2 regions of the Cryobacterium sp. TMT2-42-4 genome follow, and region 2 is predicted to be linked to the other one. Evidence: predicted binding sites of a transcription regulator. Region 2 holds the regulator's gene; the other holds the start of a gene.
What was found. Region 2 encodes LexA, which represses DNA repair genes until DNA is damaged. Its sites were predicted from a motif close to TCGAACANNTGTTCGA; they were not measured.
Positions count from the first base shown of each region.

Region 1 (11,589 bases), on a different contig from region 2:
CCGACGTAGACCAGCGGCACGGCCTGCATCCCGGCCGAGCCGAGCAGCGCGGCGCCGAGGAGGGCGCCACCGCCGATCCCGGCGTTGAACGCGGTCGTGTAGATGGCGCTGGCGGTGTCGCGGATGCGGAGCGAGGCCGTACGCAGCAGCCGCGTCTGCAGCAGCGGCGGCAGCATGCCGAAGGCCAGACCCCAGAGCACGAAGGCGGTGATGGCAACCGGCAGCGTCGCCGCGAAGAGTGCCAGCACGGTCACGCTCAGCGCCGACACGGCGATGCCGATGACGAGCCCGAGCTGCGGCCGGGGGCCGAAGACCGTGCCGGAGAGCACCAGGCCGACCGCGCCGGCAATCCCATAGGCGAACAGGAGCGGGGCGACCGCGCCGGAGTCCACGCCCATCTCGTCGATCAGGAACGGGGCGATGTAGGTGTAGAACGTGTAGTGCCCGACCATGGTCAGGCCGGTGATCACGGAAAGCAGGATCACGGCGCGCATGGTCGGATCGCGACGCGGTTCCGCGATAGCAGTGGCGGCATGAGCGGCGGCGGCCCCCGCGGTGCCGGCCGCGGTCGGATCGCTTGCCGCGGCATCCGTCACGCGAGCACCATAGTGCGACACCGGCGGCAGGAACCGCCAGACGACGACCGCGCCGATCAGCATGAGGGCGGCGAGGGTCAGGAACGACAGCCGCCAGCCGAGCAGGTGCCCGGCGGCGGTGGCGATGGGCACCCCGAACACGAAGGCGAGCGTGCCGCCCGAGACGGTGATGGCCACGGCGCGGCCGATCTGTTCCCGCGGCACGAGGTGCGCGGCGTAGGCGCCGACGACGGCCCAGAACAGGCCGTGGGCCATTCCGCCGATGATGCGCCCGCCCACCATGAAGGCGTAGTTGGGGGCGATGGCAGTGAGCACATTGCTGATCGCCAGCACCACGAGCACGAGCACAATCAGGCCGTGCCGCGGTAGGCGCCGGGTGAGGTGGGCGAGGGAGGTGCTCGTGAGCACCACGGTGAACGCGAACCAGGAAACGAGCAGGCCGACCTGTCCCTCGGTGACCCCGAGTGCCCGGCTCATGTCGGGCAGAAGGCCCGTCGGGAGCATTTCGGAGGTGACGGAGAGGAAGACGGCGGCGGCCAGGGCGAGTAGGCCCACCCAGGGGAAGGGTCGGGCGGCGGCCGTGATGCTCTCCGGCGCGTGCGGCGCGTCCAGCGCGTCCAGCGCGTCCAGCGAGGGCAGGTTGATGGGTGCGGTGAATGACATGGCTCTGTGGCTCACAGACGGGAACAGGGGCAGCGCGGGTGTGCCGCGGGCCGGTCCGGATCGACTGCGCGCCGACGTGCGCGCCCGGGGCCGGCGTGCTGCGCCGACCGCTTTACAGCCTAGCCGACGGGCGGAGTGTGCGGCAGGGGGCCGGTAACCTAGTCCGATGACCTCTTCCCTCGCACCGAACCCGCGCCACCATTGGGTGATCACTCTCGTCTGCGTCGACCAGCCGGGTATCGTGCACGCGGTCAGCGGCGCGATCGTGCGGGCGCGCGGCAACATCACCGAGAGCCAACAGTTCACCAGCGCCGACACCGGCCGGTTCTTCATGCGGCTGCAGGTGGAATCCGCGGCGAGCCAGGCTGATCTCGAAGACGAGCTCGCCCCGGTCGTGCGCAGATACGCCATGGAATCCGTCATCGATGTCGTCGGGCGTCCCAAGCGCACCCTGATCCTGGCCTCGACCGCCGGGAACTGCGTCAACGACATGCTCTTCCGCCAGCGCGGGGGCCAGCTACCCATCGAGGTTCCGCTGGTGCTGAGCAACCACGGCACGCTGCGCGACCTGGTCGGCTTCTACGGGGTGCCGTTCGAGTCGCGTCCGGTGACGGATGCCGCCAGCAAGGCGGCCTTCGAGGCTCGCGTCGTCGAGGCCATCACCGAGCACGACATCGAGCTGGTGGTGCTCGCCCGGTATATGCAGATCCTCTCCCCCGCACTCTGCACGCTGCTGGAAGGCCGCGCCATCAACATCCACCACTCCTTCCTGCCCGGGTTCAAGGGCGCCAACCCCTACAAGCAGGCGCACGCCCGCGGGGTCAAATTGATCGGGGCGACGGCCCACTTCGTCACGGGCGACCTCGACGAGGGTCCGATCATCGAGCAGAACGTCATGCGGGTGGACCACTCGCGCAGCCCGGCCGAGCTCGTCGCCATCGGACAGGACGAGGAGAGCCGCACCCTGACCCAGGCGGTCACCTGGTTCGCCGAGCACCGCGTTCTGCTGGACGGCGCCCGCACCATCATCTTCAGGTAGCCTCCCGCCTCTCGGTAGGATGGGGCGAGTGACCGATACGAGCGCGACGACCAGTACCAGCCCCAACGACATCGTGCGCTTCCTGCTCGAATTGTTCGCGTTCATCAGCCTGGGCATCTGGGGCTTCGCCGCCTGGCCGCTGCCCTGGCCGGGCCTGCTCGTGGGCATCCTTGCCCCTGCCTTCGCCATTGTGCTCTGGGCGCTGTTCCGCTCCCCCAAGGCGGTTTTCCGCCTCGACCCGTTCGGCAAGGCCATCATCGAGATCAGCGTCTTCGGCGCCGCGGCTCTGGCCTGGTGGGACCTCGGCCTGCCGCTGGTCGCGGTGGTCTTCGCCCTAGTGGCCACGGTCAGCGGCGTCATCTCCGGTCGCGCGGAACTGCGCTAGAACCACCGACGCAGCACTGCCGGCGCACTGCCGGTTCGCCCCGGTGGTTGAGCTTGTCGAAACCAGGGACCAGAGACCTGGAACCACGGGCCGAACACTCTGCCTACAGCTCCGCCCGCTTGCTCGGCAGTGCGATCCGCGTCTGTTCCGGGTCGACCTCCGCCGGTGGCCGGAGCCAATATTGCGTGCCGGTTCGGATGATCGTCCAATGCTGGTTGTGCAGCAGCAGATGGTGCGGGTGGCAGAGGAGTACTCCGTCGGCGAGGTCGGTGTGCCCGTTGTCTTTAAACCATTCGTTGATGTGGTGCGCTTCGCTCCACGCCGGTGGTCTGTCGCAGTCGATCCAGAGGCATCCGCCGTCACGAACGGCCATCGCGGCCCGCTGTGCCTCGGTGAAGAGTCGTTCGTCGCGGCCGACGTTGATGATCTGGCCGTCGGCGTCGAACGTGATGCCGCGGGAGCCGGTCTCGCAGAGGAGACGGTCGATGCTCTCCTGGGAGATGGGGACCGGGTTGCCCTCGATCTGCCCGTGCGCGGCCGGTTTGCCCGGGCCGTGCTCGTTGACCTGCTCGGTCTGACCCGACTGATCCACCTGACCCGACTGACCCGCCTCACCGCTCTCGAGCGCTTTCTCGGTCACGATCACCCGCACCGACGGCCGGCGCCCGCCGAAGACCCGGCCCGGGTCGGCCTCGCCGGCGATCTTGAGCAGCTGCAGGAGTGAGTCCGCGGCGATCTGCTCGTTGCTGCGCGGGTCGTCCTGCATTTTCTTCGCCCAGACGGCCCGCTCCGTGTCGACGAAGCGCACCCCTCCACGGCGGGGAGCGGTAATGGAGTCGAAGGTGGAGAGCACGACCTCGCCGTCTTCCGGCGAGAAGAGCCCGTTCAGGCGGACATTGCCGTTGTTCAGCCGGTACACACGCAGGTAGCGGTCGTCGTAGGCCTGCTTCTCCCGGGCGGCGATGCCGGCCTCGGCGAGCGTGTCGCGCATCCGTCTCGCACGTGTGAAGACCTGGTCGGCATTCAGCGACGACGCCTCGACCAGCAAGGCTTCGAGTGCCGCCGCGAGCTTTTCCGCGGTCACCGCGGCGTCGATCTGACCGAGCCCAGCCCGGATCGACTCCGCCGCGTCGACGGAAAGGGTTCCGGCCGTGACGTCCCGGGCGATCGGGGCCTGCCACGGCACCGTCGCGACGAACGCCGCGACCTCGGCGGCATCGGCATCGAGCGCTGAGACCGCCTCCTCGACGAGTTTCTCGGCCGCCTCCGCATCGGCCATCATCGTGCCGACGGCCACCAGCTTGTAGGCGTCACCCTTCGACGACCCGGTCCACTTCTGGATCAGGGCCTCCGGCGAGAGGAACCCCTGCTGAGCGGCCAACCCTGAGTGCCCGAGTTCCGGCCGGGACCGGCGGGCGATGGTCGCCGCCATCCAGGCGGCATAGGTGTCAAGGAGACGGCGGGCCGACGCGATTCGCTTCTGACCGGCCAGCGCTTCGTCATCAGGCAGGCAGCAAGATCTGCGCTCGAGGATCCCAGCAGGGCCACGGCGTCGGCCGCCTGCCTGAGGTCTTCCGCGAGGTTGGTCATGTTCCGATTTTAGCCCATGACGCACGTATGGTCGAGAGTTCGTCACTTTCTGTGCAAGAATTTTCGAAGTCAGCTCCGAGCCAATCCCTCGGCCGGACTATGCCGGGCGGGCCTGCCGCGGCATCCGCAGCGCGTAGGCGGAGGTTGCGAAGAACAGCAGGGCGCCGACGCCGAAGGCCACCGGGTAGGAGACGCTGTCGACGAGGAACCCGGCGGCGAGCGGGCCGACGATGGCACCCAGGTCGGAGAACATCGAGAAGACCGACACGGGGCGTCCGCCGCCGGCCCCGGCCGCATCGCCGACGGATGCGGCCGGAGCGGTGCCCATGAACGCCGAGGCCACGCCGTAGAGGCAGAGAAGTGCGGTGAGCACGATGATGTTCGGCGCGAACGGGACCGCGAGGATGGTGAGTCCGGCGACCAGGAATGCCCCGATGATGGCCGGGCGGCGGCCCACGATGTCGACGAACCGCGCGGCCGGCGCGAGTGCCACCGTCTGCGCGACGGCCGCGAAGGCGAAGGCGATGCCGGTCCAGGCGGTCGGACCCCGCAGCACCTCGACGACCAGCACGGGGATCAGCGCGTTGCGCACGCCGAACGAGTTCCAGCCGGTGGAGAAGTTGGCGATGCACGCCGCGCGGAACCGGGTGTCCCGCAGCACCGTTCGGAGCGGGATGCGCTCGGGCACCGGGCCGGCCGCGGCGACGACCCCACCCCGCACCGGGCGCAGCAGCACGAGCCCGAGGATGCCGGCAACGGCGAGCGTCGCGGCGTAGAAGAAGAACGGTGCGGTGAGCGAGATCGTGGCGAGGAGTCCGCCGAGCGCGGGGCCGGCCATCCCGCCGAGCAGGAACCCACCCTGGTAGAACCCGATGGCCCTGGCCCGGAATCCCGGTGCCGTGGAGCCGAGCAGGAGAGTCATGGCCGCCACCGTGAACATGGCCGAACCGACGCCGCCGGCCCCGCGCAGGAGCAGCAGCTGCGGATAGTTCTGGGCCACGCCGACCAGCCCGCTGGAAACGGCGACGATCCCGATGCCGGAGGCCAGGATCACGCGTTCGCCGGCCCAGTCGATCAGGCGCCCGGTGAACGGGCTGGAGACGAAGCGCATCAGCGCGAACGCGGAGACGACGGCGCCGATTTCCAGGTAGCCGACCCCGAAGCTGCGCACGTAGACGGGCAGCACCGGCACGACGACACCGAAGCCCACCATCACGAAGAACGCGATCACGCCGAGCACGTAGACCTCTCGGGACAGCCGCGGCCGGCTCACGCCGGGGGGCTCGCCGCCTCGGCGCATTCGTGCGAATCGCATTAGCTCAGGGTAAGCCTTCGGTCGGTGTCCGTCCGCCGCCCGCCCAGAACCGCACCCCTGACGAATTCGACGCCGGACGCGGCGGGCGAGTCCGCCCTCGCCGACGAACCTGGCGGCCGCTAGTTCTCCACCGCCACGACCGTCGAGAAGCCAGTGTCGCCGTAGCGCACCAGCCCGAGGTAATCCGTGCCCGCGGCCAGACCACTCCACGAGGCCGTGTAGGTCGCTTCAACGCCCTGCACTCCCGGGAGAGGGTTCGGGGCAACGGTGAACGCTCCGGCGCCGGCACCCGGAGCGACCGTGAAGGTGGTCAGGTCGTACCGGTCGGTGCCACTGAAGACCGACGCGACAACCTGGTAGTACCCGGCCGTCGGGTTCAGCAGATCGACGTGTTCGTCCGTCGCCGCCGTGGCCGACTGCCAGCCTTCGATCGGCGTGCCGCCCTTGCCGCTCAATCGGTTGACCACCAGGTCAAGGTCGGCGGCGTCGGTCAGTGAATCAAGGTCGAAGCGCTGCACCACCGTTCCCGCCGGAACCTGCACGGTGAAGACGATCTCCGTTCCGGGGAGCCCCGTTCCGGTGTAGGCCTTGCCCGGGCCGCCCTTCTTCTCCTTGAGCAGCACGCCGGCCGCGAGGCCGTCGGTCGCCAGGGGGATGTCGGCGGTCGTGCCGGGCGTCACGCGGATGCCGACGGAGCCGGCCAGACCGGTTCCGTCGGCGGCGATCGGCGACTCGAGGGTGACGGGCTTGACCGCCACCGGGCTGTGCACGACGGTCGCGCCACTGGTCCAGCTGAGCGAGCCGGTCGCGAACGTGTCGACGGGCGCATCCGTTCGGGAGAACGTCGCCCTGTAGGACTGAGTCTCCCCTGCCGCGCCGAAGGTCAGCGTGGACGGCTCGATCGTCACGTCGATGCCGGCGAGTCCGGACACCGAGGCGTCGAAAGTGCCTGCCTGGGTCGACGTCACCGTGCGGGTGATCGTCTCCGGCCGGGTGAGCGAACCGATGCCGATCGAGGCCAGGTTGAGGTTCGACGGGTCGACCGCGGTGACGGCGTCCAGGCCGCCCCCGGTGTAGCCGGCGCCCTTGATATAGGACATCCAGTCGCTCTCCCCGTTCAGGTAGACGAGCCCCGGCGTGAAGAACTTCGTCGGGTCGACGTGGCCGGCGCCCTGCAGGAACGGGTCGGTCACGGCAGCGCCGGAGCCGGCGACCGTGTCGTAGGCGGTGGTCATGAAGGCCGATTTCACCTCGGCCGGGCTCGCGCTCGGCGTCTGGCCCAGGTAGAGGGCAGCAAGGCCCGCCACGTGCGGCGACGACATCGACGTTCCGGACAGGAACTGGTACGTGCCTGCCGCACCCGCGGCGTTGGCACCGCCGGCGAGAATCGCGACCCCGGGCGCCGAGACGTCCGGCTTGATGATGTCACTGCCGTCGGCAAGTACCGGTCCGCGCGAGGAGAACCCGGCGACCTGCGGGGCGGGCGGAGTGGTCCCGAGCGCGTTGCCCGGCGTGAGGGTCACGGTCGCCCCGGCGGTGCCTGCGTAGGCGAAGGCCGTCACGAACGCTTCGGCGTTGAGGTGCACCGTCGGCACCGCGTGCTGGTCGAGGTCGAGCGAGCTGGCCGTCTTGTTCACCAGCACCATGCCGATACCCCCGGCACGCTTCACCTCGACGGACTTGGCGACCCGGTCATAGACGCCGCGCTGACAGAACACGACCGTGCCGGTCACCTTGGCCGGGTCGAGCGAGTTCGGCCCGCAGAGCAAGGGGTCTGTTCCGCGCCGGGCGGCGACGAGGTCACCGCGCACCAGCGCACCGGTCACGCCGACGGCGGGGACCGTGATCGAGCCGCCGCCATAGCCCAGGCCGCTGCCGAGGGTGGCGGTGGCCTCGTAGCTCGGAATGGTGCTGGCCGCCACGGTGGTGATCCACGGCGACGCGTTATCGAGCGTGGAGGCGTCGGGACCGGCGTTACCGGCCGACGCCGCCACGAAGATGCCGGCGGATGCCGCGCCCAGGAAGGCGACGTCGGTGGCGGAAACCGTGGTCTGGGCCGCACCGCCGCCGATCGAGAAGTTGATCACGTCGACACCGTCGGCCGTGGCCTGGTCGATCGCCGAGAGGAGGTCGCTGGTGGCGCATCCGTCGTCGTCCTGGCTGACCGGGTCGGGGCCGGACCAGCAGACTTTGTACGCGGCGATCTTCGCCCCGGGCGCAACGCCCGAGATGGTGCCGAAGTCGATGCCACCGACCGACGCGGCGACGGCGTGGTTGCCGGCTGCGGTGCCGCCGGTGTGTGAGCCGTGGCCGTCGCCGTCGCGCGGCGAAAGGTACTCGCCGACGCCTTCGGCGCCGATCCTGGAGGCGCCGAACCCGTCGACGTAGTACCGGGCACCGACGATTTTGGTGCTGCAGTCGTCCGCGGTGAACTGCACACCCACGATGCAGGCGCCGGTGAAGGTGCCGCCGTCGGACTTGCCGAAGCGGATGCCGCCGTCGGCCGTGCGAAACGGAGCGTCGCCGGAGTCGGTGCCGAGGGGGTCGCCGGCGAAGGAGCCGTTCTCCGGGGCGATGCCGGTGTCGATGATACCGACGACGACGCCGGCGCCGGCCGCGTCAACGCCGCCGACCGCGTCCCAGACGCCGCCGGCGCCGGCGGCATCACCGAGCCCGAGGAAGTCGGTCGAGGACTGCGCCGTGACCCGGCGGATCGCGTCCCTTTCGATGGCGAGAACCTCTCGGTTCGCGGAGAGCGCGGCGGCCTGGGCCGCGGTGAGGTCGGCGGCGAATCCGTTGAGTGCGGTCGTGTAGGAGACGCTGACGCTCACCCCGGCGGCCGCGGCGACCTTTCTCTGCTCGGCCGCGAGGTGCGCGGCGTAGGCGGTCGCGTTCTTCGATCTCGCGTCGAGCTGCCGGCCCGGGGCCGGCTTGGTGGCGTCGAAACCGGCGACGCCGCCGGAGTAGGCGGCGACCGCGCTGGCGGCCAGCGTGACGACGTAGCGGCCGGCCTCGAACGCGGTGGCCGGCTTTTCGATGGCCGCCAGCGGAGCCTGCTGCGGTGCGGCGCCGGCTGCGACGGTGCCGCCGACGAGGGCCGCGGTAGCCACCAGCCCGACGGTCAGGGCCACCGCGGTGGCCCGGCGCAGTGCGCGCGGCGGCCGGGGGTCGAGGTCCCAGGGTGAGAAATGCCGATTTCGTGAGTTCACGTGCATCATCCAATCCGTTCAACGACGAAAGGTTGACCCCCAACGGAGGGACATGAACTTGAAGCTAGCTGAATTCGACCTCAGACTGTGCAACTTGCACGCGTTGACACCTGAACTGGGGGCATCCAGCACAATAGGGCGACGCGACTCAGCGACTCAGTGCGCCGGCCGCAGCCGGCTCGCGAGCGGCGATCTGGGCCTGCACCGAGGCGTCCCGGCGGCCGCCGATCGCCCGCAACGCGTTCAGGATCGTGGCCAGGTCGACGAATTCCTGCAACAGCGCCCCCGCGGTGGCGGGAATGAAGCCGAACGCGGCCAGGACCATCAGGCCGAGGCTCAGAGCGATGCCGAGCCAGATGCTCTGCAGCGCGATCCGGATGGTGTCCTGGCCGATCGCGACCGCGCGGGCGGCGCGGGTCAGGTCGTCGATCAGGATGACGACGTCGGCCGATTCGCTCGCGGCCGTGGCTCCGCGGGCTCCCATGGCGATACCGACGTCGGCGACGGCCAGCACGGGCGCGTCGTTAACTCCGTCGCCGACCATGATCACCGGGCGGTGGGCAAGGCCACGCACGGCGTTGACCTTGTCGGCGGGCAGGCAGTCCGCCTGCACCTGCCCGATCCCCACCAGCGCCGCGATGTGCTCGGCGGTGGGCCGGGCGTCGCCGGTGAGCATCACGGTATCCCGCAGGCCGAGGGCCCGCAGATCCGCCAGAGTCTGCGGTGCGTTCTCCCGCAGCGTGTCACTGGCGACGATGCTGCCGGCGAAACGACCGTCGACGGCGATGTAGATGGCCAGTTCGCCGCCCTCGAGCGGGGCGGCCACGGCATCCGTCGCCCGTTCCCGGATGAACGACAGCTTGCCCACGGTGACCTCGCGGGCGCCCAGCCGGGCCACGACGCCGTGCGCGGGAACCTCGTTCGCGGTCTCCGACCCGATCAGCTCCAGCCCGCGGGTCCGGGCCGCCGCGATCACGGATGCCGCGAGCACGTGCGACGAGTACTGCTCCGCCGACGCGGCGAGTGCGAGCAACTCGTCCTCGTCGAAGCCGGGCTCGGGAAGCACGCGGGCGATGGTGGGGCTGCCGTGGGTGAGCGTGCCGGTCTTGTCGAAGACCACGGTTTTGGCCCGGGAGAGCATTTCGAGCACCCCACCGCCCTTGACGATGATGCCGTTGCGGGCGGCCCGGCTCATGCCGCCCATGAAGGCGACCGGTGCGGAGATCAGGAGAGGGCAGGGGGTCGCCACCACCAGCACCTCGGCAAACCGGGCCGGGTCGCCGCTGACGATCCAGGCCAGGGCGGCGATCGAGAGCGAGACCGCAGTGAACGGCACGGCGTAGCGGTCCGCCAGGCGCACCACGGGGGCCTTGCTGGCCGATGCCTCCTCGACCAGCGCGATGATCTGCTGGTACTGGCTGTCCGCGGCGGTCGCGGTGGCTCGGATGGTGGCGGCAGCCTGGCCGTTGATCGACCCGCTGAGCACGGCGTCGCCGGCTTCGCGCTCGACCGGGAGGCTCTCCCCGGTGAGCGAGGACTCGTCGAAGGCTGCGCTGACGGAGACCAGAGCGCCGTCGACCGGCACGATCTCGGCGGGGCGAACGAGGAGCAGGTCGCCCGGCCGCACATCGGTGGCCGGCACGTCCTCGACCTCGCCGTTTCCGGTGTCGGTATCGGTATCGGTATCGGTATCGGTATCGGTATCGGTATGGGTATCGGTGCCGGTACCGGCAACGAGCCGGTGCGCGATCTGCGGGGCCCGCCGGAGCAGGGCGTCGAGCTCGCGCTTGGCCCGGTTCACGGCGAAGTCTTCGAGGGCCGCGCCTCCGGTGAGCATCAGCACGATGATCAGGGTGGCCACGTATTCGCCCACCAGCACCGTGGAGACAATGGCCGTGATCGCGAGCACGTCGATACCGAGGGTGCCGCGCAGCAGCCGGCGTACCATGCCGATCGTTTCGTAACCGGCGACCAGCAGGCCGAATCCGCTGAACAGCCAGCGCACGGCATCCGTCTGACCGCCCAGGGCGAGCACCGCGCCGATGAGCCCGAGCAGCACGGTCGTGGCGACGAGCGGGTAACGACGAGCGGCGGCGACCAGAGACGACATGGTCATATTCTTGCCTCACTCGCCGGGCTCCGCCAGCAAGGAAAGCCTCCCCTCAAGGGCCGGGATAACCCCGGGAAAACGCCCAAACACGAGCGGCAGCCTCACACCCCCCACCCCCGGGGTAAGACTGCCGCCCTGGCGCTGCGAGTCAGGCCATGCGGGCCTGGAGGTTTTCCGCGATGGCCGCGAGGAACTCCTCGGTCGTCTGGAAGGGCTGCTCCGGGCCCACGAGAAGCGCGAGGTCCTTGGTCATCTTGCCGCTCTCGACGGTCTTGATGACCACGTCTTCGAGCGTGTTGGCGAACTCGGCGAGCGCCGGGTTGCCGTCAAGCTTGGCGCGGTGCGCGAGGCCGCGGGTCCAGGCATAGATCGAGGCGATCGGGTTGGTCGAGGTGGCCTTACCCTGCTGGTGCTGGCGGTAGTGGCGCGTCACGGTGCCGTGCGCGGCCTCCGCCTCGACGACCTTGCCGTCCGGCGTGGAGAGCACGCTGGTCATCAGGCCGAGCGAGCCGAAGCCCTGCGCGACGGTGTCCGACTGCACGTCACCGTCGTAGTTCTTGCAGGCCCAGACGTAACCGCCCTCCCACTTCATGGCAGAGGCGACCATGTCGTCGATCAGGCGGTGCTCGTAGCTGAGGCCGGCCGCGTCGTAGCGGGCCTTGAACTCGGCGTCGAAGATCTC
Region 1 is NZ_SOFT01000027.1:44,541-56,129, forward strand. Features, by position in the region: gene E3O18_RS09465 (MFS transporter) at 1-1,259, opposite strand, end outside; gene E3O18_RS09470 (formyltetrahydrofolate deformylase) at 1,426-2,298, shown strand; gene E3O18_RS09475 (YrdB family protein) at 2,327-2,683, shown strand; gene E3O18_RS09480 (DUF222 domain-containing protein) at 2,787-4,115, opposite strand; gene E3O18_RS09485 (MFS transporter) at 4,371-5,588, opposite strand; gene E3O18_RS09490 (S8 family serine peptidase) at 5,708-8,797, opposite strand; gene E3O18_RS09495 (heavy metal translocating P-type ATPase) at 8,946-10,907, opposite strand; gene E3O18_RS09500 (NADP-dependent isocitrate dehydrogenase) at 11,056-11,589, opposite strand, start outside.
Region 1: E3O18_RS09480 (DUF222 domain-containing protein) is a predicted target of LexA. The motif match lies at 4,293-4,308, and genes of this name have one in related genera.

Region 2 (11,589 bases):
CGACCCTGACCCGGCGGCCGGGGCGAACATCGAGCTCGTGCTGCCGGGCGATCCGCTCGTCGTGAACGGTGTCGGCCGCATCCGGATGCGCGTGCACGAGCGCGGCAGCGGCGAAACACTCTCCTGCGGTACGGGGGCGGCCGCGGCGGCCCTCGCCACCCGGCACTGGGCCGGCGCGGGTGCCCCGAACCAGTGGCAGGTCGAGGTCACCGGCGGCACGCTCGGCGTGCGCATGTTCCCGACCGAGGACGGCGAACACGTCTCACTGTCGGGTCCGGCGGAACTCGTGTACGACGGGGTCTTCCGCCTCGGCTGAGTACTCGCTCGAGGCGATGGGCCGCGACGCGGCCTAGTCCTGGCGTTTCACCCGCAGGACCCGGAAGCCCTTGCTGATGGAGTGCCGTGAGGTGCTGAATTCGGCGGGCAGGTCGCCGTCGAGCCAGCGCTGCAGGGAGTCAGAGCCGAGGTTGCGCTGCACGACGAGCCAGGCATCCGAACCCGGCTCCAGGCGCGGCAGCCAGGTACGCAGCATGGTGTGCAGTTCGGTTTTGCCGACCCGGATCGGGGGATTCGACCAGATGGTGCGGAACGTCACGTGGGCGGGCATCTGATCGGGCAGCACCGCGGTGATGTTAGTGAGGCCGAGCTTCTGCGCGTTCAGCCGCACCAGGTCGAGCGCCCGCTCGTTGACGTCGACGGCCCAGATCGTGGCGCGGGGTGAGGCGAGGGCCAAGTGCAGGCCGATCGGACCCCAGCCGCAGCCCAGGTCGAGGAAATCGCCGCCGGGCGGCGGAGTCGGCGCGTTGTTCAAGAGCACCTGGGTACCGGTGTCGATGTGCTCCGGGCTGAAGACCGAATTGGCTGTGGTCAGCTCGCGTTCTTGGCCTCCCAATCGAACGGTCACCTGGCGGAGTTTCAGGGTGCTGTCGGGTGCCGGGGTGAAGTAGTGGTCGGAAGGCATAGAGGGAACTTACCGTGCATCGAGGAACTATTGTTAAAGGAATGACTGAGTCACATCTGCCCGACGACACCGACGACGTGGTCGCCCGCGTTCTTGCCAGCGCTGACAGCAAGGCTGCCGGCTATTCACTGTTCCGCAGCGGGTCGGCGCAGGCTTTGCAGGCCGAATCCGGCCCGTCGCACGACGACGAGGGTCACGACGGCGTGCAGCAGGACCGCGAGGACCGCAACGCGCTGCGCCGCGTGCCCAGCCTCTCCACCGAACTCGAGGACGTCACCGAGGTCGAGTACCGCCAGCTCCGGCTGGAGAACGTTGTTCTGATCGGCCTGTACACGCACGGGACCGTCGCGGACGCCGAGAACTCCATGCGCGAACTCGCCGCTCTGGCCGAGACCGCCGGCGCCACCGTTCTCGACGGCCTCATGCAGCGCCGGGCGAAGCCGGACGCCAGCACCTACCTCGGCAAGGGCAAGGCCGAAGAGGTGGCCGGCATCGTCAAGGCGATGGGCGCCGACACCGTCATCGCCGACACCGAGCTGGCGCCCAGCCAGCGGCGCGCACTCGAGGACGTCGTCAAGGTGAAGGTCATCGACCGCACCGCCGTGATCCTCGACATCTTCAGTCAGCACGCCAAGAGCCGCGAGGGAAAGGCCCAGGTCGAACTCGCCCAGCTCGAATACCTGCTTCCCCGCCTGCGCGGCTGGGGCGACTCGATGTCCCGCCAGGCCGGAGGCCAGGTGGGCGGCGCCGGTGCAGGCATGGGTTCGCGCGGCCCCGGCGAGACCAAGATCGAGCTGGACCGCCGGCGCATCCACACCCGGATGTCTCGCCTCCGCAAGCAGATCCTCGAGATGAAACCCGCCCGCGAGGCCAAGCGGGCCAACCGCAAGCGCAACGCCGTGCCATCCGTCGCCATCGTCGGTTACACCAACGCCGGCAAGTCGAGCCTGCTCAACCGCATCACCCGGGCCGGCGTACTCGTCGAGAACTCCCTGTTCGCCACCCTGGACGCCACGGTGCGCAAGTCCACGACGGCCGACGGGCTGCTCTACACGCTGACGGACACCGTCGGGTTCGTGCGGAACCTGCCCCACCAGCTGGTGGAGGCGTTCCGGTCCACCCTCGAGGAGGTCGCCGACGCCAACGTGATCGTGCACGTCGTCGACGGCTCGCATCCTGACCCGGCGAGCCAGCTTGCCACAGTGCGCGAGGTCATCGCCGAGGTCGGTGCCCGGGAGATCCCGGAGGTCGTCGTCTTCAACAAGAGCGACCTGATCAGCGATGATGACGGGCTCGTGCTGCGCGGACTCTGGCCGAAGGGCATTTTCGTCTCGGCCCGCACCGGCGAGGGCATCGAGGAACTGCTCGCGACCATCTCGGACCTGCTGCCGCGGCCGTCGATCAGGCTTGAGTTACTCGTCCCCTACGAGCGGGGCGACCTGATCGCGGTGCTGCACGATCAGGGCACGGTGCTGTCCACCGTATACGCCGAGACCGGCACCCGGGTTACGGCTCTGGTGACTGATGAGATCCGGTCGCTGTTCGAGCCGTTCGCCGTGCCGCCGGCCGTCACCGGCTGACCGCCGCCGGCTGACGACATATTCGGTCACGGACCTGCCGGGCATCGGGCGTGCTTGTTAGAGTCTTCTCAATCGTTGCCTCCGGTCTCCTGGCCGGCGGCATGGAGCGACAGCCGAGCCCGGCACCCGCCCGCGAACGCCCGCCTGGCTTGCCGGGCGGTCCGCGGCCGCCCGGCCCCCAGTGCCTGACACTGGCAACTGTCGAATGAGGAGCAATGCCCCACACCTCGGACCCTGCGTGCCGGAAGATCCCGTTCTCATTCGAGTTGTATCCGCCCACATCGGATGCCGCCACCTCCGTGCTGCACGCCACCATCGAGCGGCTGGCCGCGGCCGGCCCGGAATTCATCGCGGTCACCTACGGTGCGAACGGCTCCTCCCGGCGCTCCTCCCTGGACGTGCTCACCCACATCCTGCGCACCACCACCGTGGACCCGTTGGCCCACCTCACCTGCGTGGGCTCGTCCAACGCGGAAGCCAGTCAGCTGATCCGGGAGTTTCTGGACGCCGGGGTGCGGAGCTTCCTGGCCCTGCGCGGCGACCCGCCGGAAGGCATTCGGGAGGGTGAGGCCTTCCTCGGCGACCTGGGCAGCGCCGCGGAACTGGTGCAGCTGATCCACCGGGTGCAGGCCGAGCGGGTGCCGTACCGCGAGGCCGTGATCCCGGGACTCCCTGCCGCCCGCACAATCAAGCGGGAACGGGAGAAGGTACGCATCGCCGTGGCCGCCTTCCCGAACGGCCACCCGCGCTCCCGGTCCGCCACCCAGGACATCGACACGCTGCTGGCCAAGCAGGCCGCCGGCGCCAACCTGGCGATCACGCAACTCTTCTTTCACGCCGACCACTACCTCAGCTTCATCCTGCGAGCCCGTGCCGCCGGGGTCGAATTCCCGATCCTGCCCGGGATCATGCCGGTCACGAGCCCGGCCCGCCTGCGCCGCATCCTCGAGTTGTCCGGCGAGGAACTGCCGTCCGAGCTGGCGATCGCGCTCGAGGTGGAGCCGACGAAGGAAGGCCAACGTGAGATCGGCATCCGTCAGGCCACCGAACTTGCCCGGGAACTCATCTCCGGCGGTGCCCCCGGGCTGCACCTCTACGCCTTCAACCAGCACGAGACCGTGCTCGCCGTGCTCGACGGCTGCGGTCTGCTCACCCCCACCCTGCCATCGTCCGCACTGCCTGCCCCTCACCCCGTCAAGGAGAACCCATGACCAACTCTTCCACGTTTCCCGACTTTCCCGCCGGCACCATCCTGGGCTACCCGCGCATCGGGCCGCGCCGCCAACTGAAGAAGGCCGTCGAAGCGTTCTGGGCCGGATCGGTCAGCGCCGACGAGCTCGAGGCGACCGCGGCCGTCCTGCGCCAGGGCACCCGAGAGCGCCTCGTGCAGCTAGGACTCGGCCGGGACGACTCGTCCATCCCGGAATCGTTTTCCTACTACGACCAGATGTTGGATGCCCTGTGCACGGTGGGCGCCGTCCCCGCCCGGTTCGCGCATCTCCGGGGCGAGGACGGCCACCTCGACCTGGCCGGCTACTTCACCCTCGCCCGCGGTGAAGGTGAGCATCCGCCGCTGGAGATGACCAAATGGTTCGACACCAACTACCACTACCTGGTGCCGGAGATCGGCCCCGAGACCGAGTTCACCCTCGCCGGCACCCGGCTGGTGCGCGAGTTCGAGGAGGCGAAGGCGGCCGGATTCCTGACCCGGCCGGTCATCGTCGGCCCGGTCACCTTCCTGCTGCTGAGCAAGCCCAGCAACGAGGCCCCGACCGGATTCAGTCCGCTTGACCGCCTCGACGACCTTGTGCCGGTCTACGCCGCCCTCCTGCAGCGGCTGCGCGCCGCCGGAGCCGAATGGGTGCAGCTCGACGAGCCTGCCCTGGTCAGTGAGAGCATCGACACCCCGAGAACGGATGCCCTCGCCGGCCTCCGCTTCGCCTACAACACCCTCGGCGCCCTCGCCGAGCGCCCCGCATTGTTCGTCGCCGCGCCGTACGGCAGCCTCGACGACGCCCTACCCGTTCTTGCCATCACCCCGGTGGAAGCCATCGGGCTCGACCTCGTGCGGGGAAGCGTGCCGGCGGAGACCCCCGGACTGGACACGACCACTCTCGTAGCCGGCATCATTGACGGCCACAATATCTGGCGCGGCGACCTGGCCGCCGCCTTCGACACGGCGGCCGGCCTGGTCCGCCTCTCGCCGCGGATCTCGGTTTCCACCTCAACCTCGCTGCTGCACGTTCCCCACGACATCGACGACGAATCGGCGCTGGACGACGACCTGAAGAGTTGGCTCGCCTTTGCGGACCAGAAGGTCGCGCAGGTTGCCACACTCGCCCGCGGCCTCAGTCTGGGTCGCCGTGCCATCGAGACCGACCTCTCTGCGGCGTCCGCGGCCCTCGACGCGCGGAGGGTGGCTCCCGGAGTCCGCGATGGCGCCGTTCGGGTTCGCGCCGACGCGCTCACTTCGGGCGACTTCACCCGGGACGCCTACGCAGCCCGAGTGGCAGCCCAGGAGATTGCCCTCGGGCTGCCGTTCCTGCCGACAACCACGATCGGATCCTTCCCGCAGACCGGGGACATCCGTCGGGCCAGGGCGCAGCTGGTACGGGGGGTGCTGAGCACCGCGGACTACCGGGACCTGATGCGCGCCGAAATCCGTCGCGTCGTCGCGCTGCAGGAGGACATCGGCCTCGACGTGATCGTGCACGGGGAGCCGGAACGCAACGACATGGTGCAGTACTTCGCCGAGAACCTTGACGGATTCGCGGTCACCGAGAACGGTTGGGTGCAGTCCTACGGCAGCCGGTGCGTGCGCCCGTCGATCCTCTGGGGTGACGTGTCCCGACCGCGGCCCATCACGGTCGAGTGGTCAGCGTTCACGCAGGGTCTGACGCCCAAGCCCGTCAAGGGGATGCTCACCGGTCCGGTCACGATCCTCGCGTGGTCGTTCGTGCGCGACGACCAGCCGCTCGGCGAGACGGCCAGGCAGGTGGCCCTGGCCCTGCGGGACGAGATCGCCGACCTGGAGACGGCCGGCATTCAGATCGTCCAGGTCGACGAGCCCGCGCTGCGGGAGCTGCTGCCGCTGAAGCAGAAGGACCAGGCGGAATACCTCGACTGGTCGGTGGGGTCCTTCCGCCTGGCGACGGCCGGTGCGGCCGCGGCCACCCAGATCCACACCCACCTCTGCTACTCGGAGTTCGGGGTGGTCATCGACGCGATCCGCAACCTGGACGCGGATGTGACCAGCATCGAGGCGGCACGCTCCCGCATGGAGGTGGTGGGCGATATCCGGTCCCAGGGCTTCGATCACGGTATCGGCCCGGGAGTGTGGGACATCCACTCGCCGCGTGTGCCGAGCGTGGCCGAACTCACCGACCTGCTCGAGCGCGCCGCGGCGGCCATCCCGGCCATCCGGCTCTGGGTGAACCCCGACTGCGGCCTCAAAACCCGCGGCTACGCCGAAACCGTCCAGTCCCTGCACAACATGCTCGCTGCGACCCGCATCCTCCGCGCCCGCCTGACCTCCTCCGTTTCCGCCTGACCCTGCCTCCACCCACACAAAAGCCGGGCACGACACCAAAACCAGTGTTCGTGCCCGGCCCACAAGACCCGGCCCACAAGACCCGGCCCATAAGGCCCGACCGAAACAACCATGGCGACTCAACACACGCGCGTCACCACGACGTTGGTCGAAACCGTCGAGACCAAGAGTCGGCCTGAAGTGCTAATGAACTTCAGTGCTGTTGCCCTAAACCGACCGCAGCACGGCCACAACCTTCCCCAGAATCTCGGCGTGATCGCCGACGATGGGTTCGAAGTTGGTGTTGCGGGGCAGTAGCCAGGTGTGCCCGTCGCGCTGGCGGAAGACCTTGACGGTTGCCTCGTTGTCGAGCATGGCAGCAACGATTTCACCGTTTTCGGCGGTCTTCTGCTGCCGCACGACGACCCAGTCGCCGTCCATGATGGCGGCGTCGATCATCGATTCGCCCGACACCTTGAGCATGAACAGGTCGCCCTTCCCCACCAGCTGGCGGGGCAGCGGGAAAATCTCGTCGATCTGCTGTTCGGCGGTGATCGGGATGCCGGCGGCGATGCGACCGACGAGCGGAACCATGGCGGCGTCGCCGACCTGCACTCCGGTGTGGAAACTTTCCGAGGCTCCGGCCGTCGTGTCTTCGGGCGACTGCGGAATCTCGATGAGCACCTCCAGCGCTCGGGGGCGGTTCGGGTCGCGGCGGAGGTAACCGCTCAGTTCCAACTGGTTGAGCTGGTGGGTGACGCTCGACAGTGACGACAGGCCGACGGCGTCGCCGATCTCCCGCATGCTCGGCGGATAGCCGCGTTGGCTGACCGAGCGTTGGATGACGTCAAGGATGGCGAGCTGCTTCTCGCTGAGGCTCTTGCGCCGTCTGGTGCCGCCCTTGTCGCGGGGACCGCTGGTGTTCTGTGCCACGTTCGTCGCTCCTCGTTGTGATTGATGCGCTGGCGGCACGCATCGAATGCCGCCGATTCACGCGAATGTCGGGGGTGCCTGATTGAGTGTCAATCAACAATCGAAACTGTATCCGCGTTGAGGCCATTAAACAAACATGTATTCGATTGGGTCGGGATGAATATTTCAGAAACTACCGAAAAAAGCTTGATTGTTCGAATAATCGAATATACATTCGGAACATAAGTTCGCATCCGGCTCTCCCGGCCGAGAGTCGGATGCGGCTTCTCACAGGAGGTATGACATGAGCACTGCACTTGAACGAGGCGTCCCCATCACGACCGGACGCACCCGGCTCCGACTCACCCGGCGCGGTCGCGTCGTTTTCACGTGCCTGGCTGCCTTTCCGCTCGTGGCCGTGGCTCTGGCCGTCGCCCTCAACGGAGGCATTGCCGCCGCCGAGAACTCGACCGTCGGTCGCGTGGCCACGGCCTTCGACTACGTCACCATCAAGTCGGGGCAGTCGCTCTGGCAACTTGCCGAGACAATTGCGCCCACGGCCGATCCGCGCGAGGTGATCGCCGAGATTGTGAGCCTCAACCAGCTGCCGTCCGACAGCGTGCAGCCCGGTCAGCGGCTGGCACTTCCGAACGACCTGTGAACTACCCGCAACGAGTCCCCGCCGGTCTCACCCCGGTAACATGGGGGGAGTGACCAGTCTCAACGATCTGCCCCTTCGCGATAATCTGCGCGGACTCACCCCCTACGGGGCGCCGCAGTTGCACGTGCCGGTGGCTCTCAACGTGAACGAGAACACCCACGGCATCCCGGCTGAGGTGGCGCAGGACATCGTGGCGGCATTGGCTGTGGCGGTCACGACCGTGAACCGATACCCCGATCGGGAGTTCACCGAGCTGCGGGATTCCCTCGCCCGATATCTCGGTCACGGCCTCACTCGAAAGAACATCTGGGCCGCCAACGGATCCAACGAGGTTCTTCAGCAAGTGCTGCAGGCCTTCGGCGGCCCGGGTCGGTCCGTTCTCGGCTTCGCACCGACCTACTCCATGTACCCTTTGCTCGCCTCCGGCACCGGTACCCGCTGGATCGCGGGCGGTCGTGACGCCGAGTTCGAACTCTCCCCGGCAACGGCGGTGGAGTGGGTCGACCGGGTTGCCCCTGACCTCGTCTTCCTCTGCTCGCCGAACAACCCCACCGGCACGCCCCTGTCCCTGGAAACGATCGCGGCCGTCTACGACGCGACCGACGGCATCGTCGTCGTCGACGAGGCATACGCCGAGTTCGGGACGGATGACGCGCCGACCGCCCTGAGCCTGCTGCCCGGCCGGGAGCGCCTGCTGGTGTCCCGCACCATGAGCAAGGCGTTCGCCTTCGCGGGTGTGCGCGTCGGCTATCTGGCCGCCGATCCCGCCGTGACGGATGCCCTCCGCCTGGTTCGTCTGCCCTACCACCTGTCCGCGCTCACCCAGGCTGCCGCGGTCGCCGCCCTCGTCCACACGCCCGCGATGCTCGCCATGGTCGACGACATCCGCGGGCAGCGGGACCGCATCGTGAGCGAACTGGCCCGGCTTGGCTACTCTCCGCTGCGCAGTGCGAGCAACTTCGTGTTGTTCGGCGGCGTCGAGGACCCTCGGGCCACCTTCGAGGCGCTGCTGGCGGAAGGCATCCTCGTGCGCGACGTCGGAATCCCGGGCCACCTGCGGGTCAGCGCCGGCACCGAGTCCGAGACGACGGCGTTCCTCGACGCTCTCGAGGCGCTTGGGCGGCCGTGAACGGCTCGGGCCAATAAACTAGCCGTATGAGCTTCTCTTTCGCGACCACCTCGCCCCGTTTTGCCCACCTGCAGCGCGAGACCAGCGAGTCGAGCATCGACCTGTCGCTCAATCTCGACGGCACCGGTGAGTCGGACATCCAGACGTCGGTCCCGTTCTTCGATCACCTGCTCACGGCCTTCGCGAAACACTCGTTGACCGACCTCACCGTGCGCGCCCGCGGTGATATCGAGATCGATGTGCACCACACGGTCGAGGACGTCGGTATCCTGCTCGGCCAGGCGATCAAGCAGGCTCTCGGGGACAAATCCGGCATCTCCCGCTACGGTGACGCCCTCGTGCCGCTCGACGAGGCCCTCGTGCAGGCCGTCGTCGACATTTCCGGGCGCCCCTACCTCGTGCACCAGGGCGAGCCGGCCGGTTTCGAGTTCCACCTGATCGGCGGCCACTTCACCGGCTCCATGGTGCGCCACGTATTTGAGGCTATCGCCCTCAACGGTGGCCTCACGGTGCACGTCACCGTGCAGGGCGGCCGCGACCCCCACCACATCGCCGAAGCCGAATTCAAGGCCTTTGCCCGAGCGTTCCGCCAGGCGAAGGCGCTCGACCCCCTGGTGTCCGGCGTGCCCTCGACCAAGGGTGCGCTGTGACCAGCGTCGTTGTCTTCGACTACGGCACCGGAAATGTGCACTCCGCCGTCAAGGCACTCGAACTTGCCGGGGCCGAGGTGACGCTGACCAGCGACCGCCGTCAGGCGCTTGAGGCCGACGGGCTCGTCGTGCCCGGCGTGGGCGCGTTCAGCGCCGTCATGCAGGCCCTGAAGGCGGTGCACGGCGACGAGATCATCGACCGCCGGATCGCGGGCGGACGCCCGGTGCTGGGCATCTGCGTGGGTATGCAGATCATGTTCGAGCACGGCGTCGAACGCGGCGTGGACACGGAGGGGCTGGGCGAGTGGCCCGGCACCGTGACGCAGCTGACGGCGCCGGTGCTGCCACACATGGGCTGGGACACGGTCACGCCGGGGGAGGGCTCGATGCTGTTCCATGGCCTTGAGCAGGAGCGCTTCTACTTCGTGCACTCCTACGCCGCCCAGGAATGGTCCCTCGACGTCATGCCGCCGTTCCCGAAGCCGATTCTCACCTGGTCCGAGCACGGACAACCTTTCCTGGCCGCCATCGAGAACGGACCGCTTACCGCCACCCAGTTCCACCCGGAGAAATCCGGTGAGGCAGGCATCCGTCTGCTCCATAACTGGCTCGGCACCGTCAAGAACTGACCGTGACTTTTCCCTGACTGACCTGGTCGCCGCGACCACTCCCAACCGAGGACACCCATGACTGTGAATACCCCTTCCCTCCGTCTCGTTCTGCTGCCCGCCGTGGATGTGGCCGACGGCAAGGCCGTTCGCTTGACCCAGGGCGAAGCCGGCACCGAGACCAACTACGGCGACCCCGTCGACGCGGCACTTGACTGGGCCCGCCAGGGCGCCGAGTGGATCCACCTCGTCGACCTCGACGCGGCCTTCGGTCGCGGCAACAACACGGATGTCATCCGCACCGTGATCCGCGAGGTCACGGGCGTGAAGATCGAGCTCTCCGGCGGGATCCGCGACGACGCGTCGCTGGACGCGGCCCTGAACGCGGGCGTCAGCCGGATCAACCTGGGCACCGCGGCACTGGAGAACCCGGAGTGGGCGGCGCAGGTCATCGCCCGGCACGGGGACGCCGTCGCCGTCGGGCTCGACGTGCGCGGAACCACCCTCGCCGCCCGCGGCTGGACCAGGGAGGGAGGGGACCTCTGGGAGGTGCTCGCCCGTCTCGAGGAGGCTGGCTGCTCGCGCTACGTCGTCACCGATGTGACCAAGGACGGCACACTGCAAGGCCCCAACATCGACCTGCTCCGCCAGATGATGGAGCGCACCGATCGACCGGTCGTCGCCTCCGGCGGCATCTCCAGCCTCGACGACCTCCGCGCATTGCGCGAACTCGTGCCGCTCGGACTCGAGGGCGCGATCGTCGGAAAAGCCCTCTACGCGGGGGCGTTCACCCTGGGCGAGGCGCTGGATGTCGCGGGCGCGTAACCTCGGCTCCACCGGCCTTCCCGGCGGACCCGGAGGGGGAGACTCCGCCGGGCAGCCGTGGGAGGGACGACAGTTTGAGCCCAACATGCACAGCGACGACGACGGGCTCGCGCCCGAGCCGCTCCTGGCGGCCGTGCGCCGCTTCCAGGCTCGGGAGGCCGGCGAAGAGACGGTGGTCGACGCCATCCGTGGCTCGCGGCTGCTCGTTCCCCTGGTGACCGAACTCGGCCAATCGGGCACCACCGAGGCCGGCCTCCGCGTCGACAAGACCCAGGAACTGTCGATCATCACCGTGGCCGGGCCCGACGGACGCACGGTGCTTCCCGTGTTCACCTCGGTCGCTGCGATGACGGCGTGGAACACGCAGGCCCGGCCGGTCCCGGCCGACGGCGTGCGCGTCGCGCTGGCCGCGGCTCAGGAGAACACCGATCTGGTCGTGCTCGATCCGACCGCGCCCACCGAGTTCGTGGTGCGGCGCCCGGCCCTGTGGGCCATCGCCCAGTCCCTGCCCTGGACCCCCAGCTATGCCAGTCGCGACGTCGCGGATGCCTTCGCCGACTCCGTGGCCACCGAACTGAGTGTGCTCGGGGTTGAACTGGCCCCCGGCGACCCGGCCGCCCGCCTCGCCGGACCGGAACTGATTGTACGTCTCGAGCTCATGGATGGCCTGACCCGCACCGAGCTCGACGCGACCCTCGCCCGGCTCGCGGCCCGCTGGTCATCGAGCGACGTCA
Region 2 is NZ_SOFT01000048.1:28,453-40,041, reverse strand. Features, by position in the region: gene dapF (diaminopimelate epimerase) at 1-316, shown strand, start outside; gene E3O18_RS15340 (methyltransferase) at 350-961, opposite strand; gene hflX (GTPase HflX) at 1,003-2,541, shown strand; gene E3O18_RS15330 (methylenetetrahydrofolate reductase) at 2,757-3,752, shown strand; gene metE (5-methyltetrahydropteroyltriglutamate--homocysteine S-methyltransferase) at 3,749-6,091, shown strand; gene lexA (transcriptional repressor LexA) at 6,299-7,003, opposite strand; gene E3O18_RS15315 (LysM peptidoglycan-binding domain-containing protein) at 7,287-7,643, shown strand; gene E3O18_RS15310 (histidinol-phosphate transaminase) at 7,684-8,772, shown strand; gene hisB (imidazoleglycerol-phosphate dehydratase HisB) at 8,799-9,422, shown strand; gene hisH (imidazole glycerol phosphate synthase subunit HisH) at 9,419-10,051, shown strand; gene priA (bifunctional 1-(5-phosphoribosyl)-5-((5-phosphoribosylamino)methylideneamino)imidazole-4-carboxamide isomerase/phosphoribosylanthranilate isomerase PriA) at 10,109-10,855, shown strand; gene E3O18_RS15290 (SseB family protein) at 10,839-11,589, shown strand, end outside.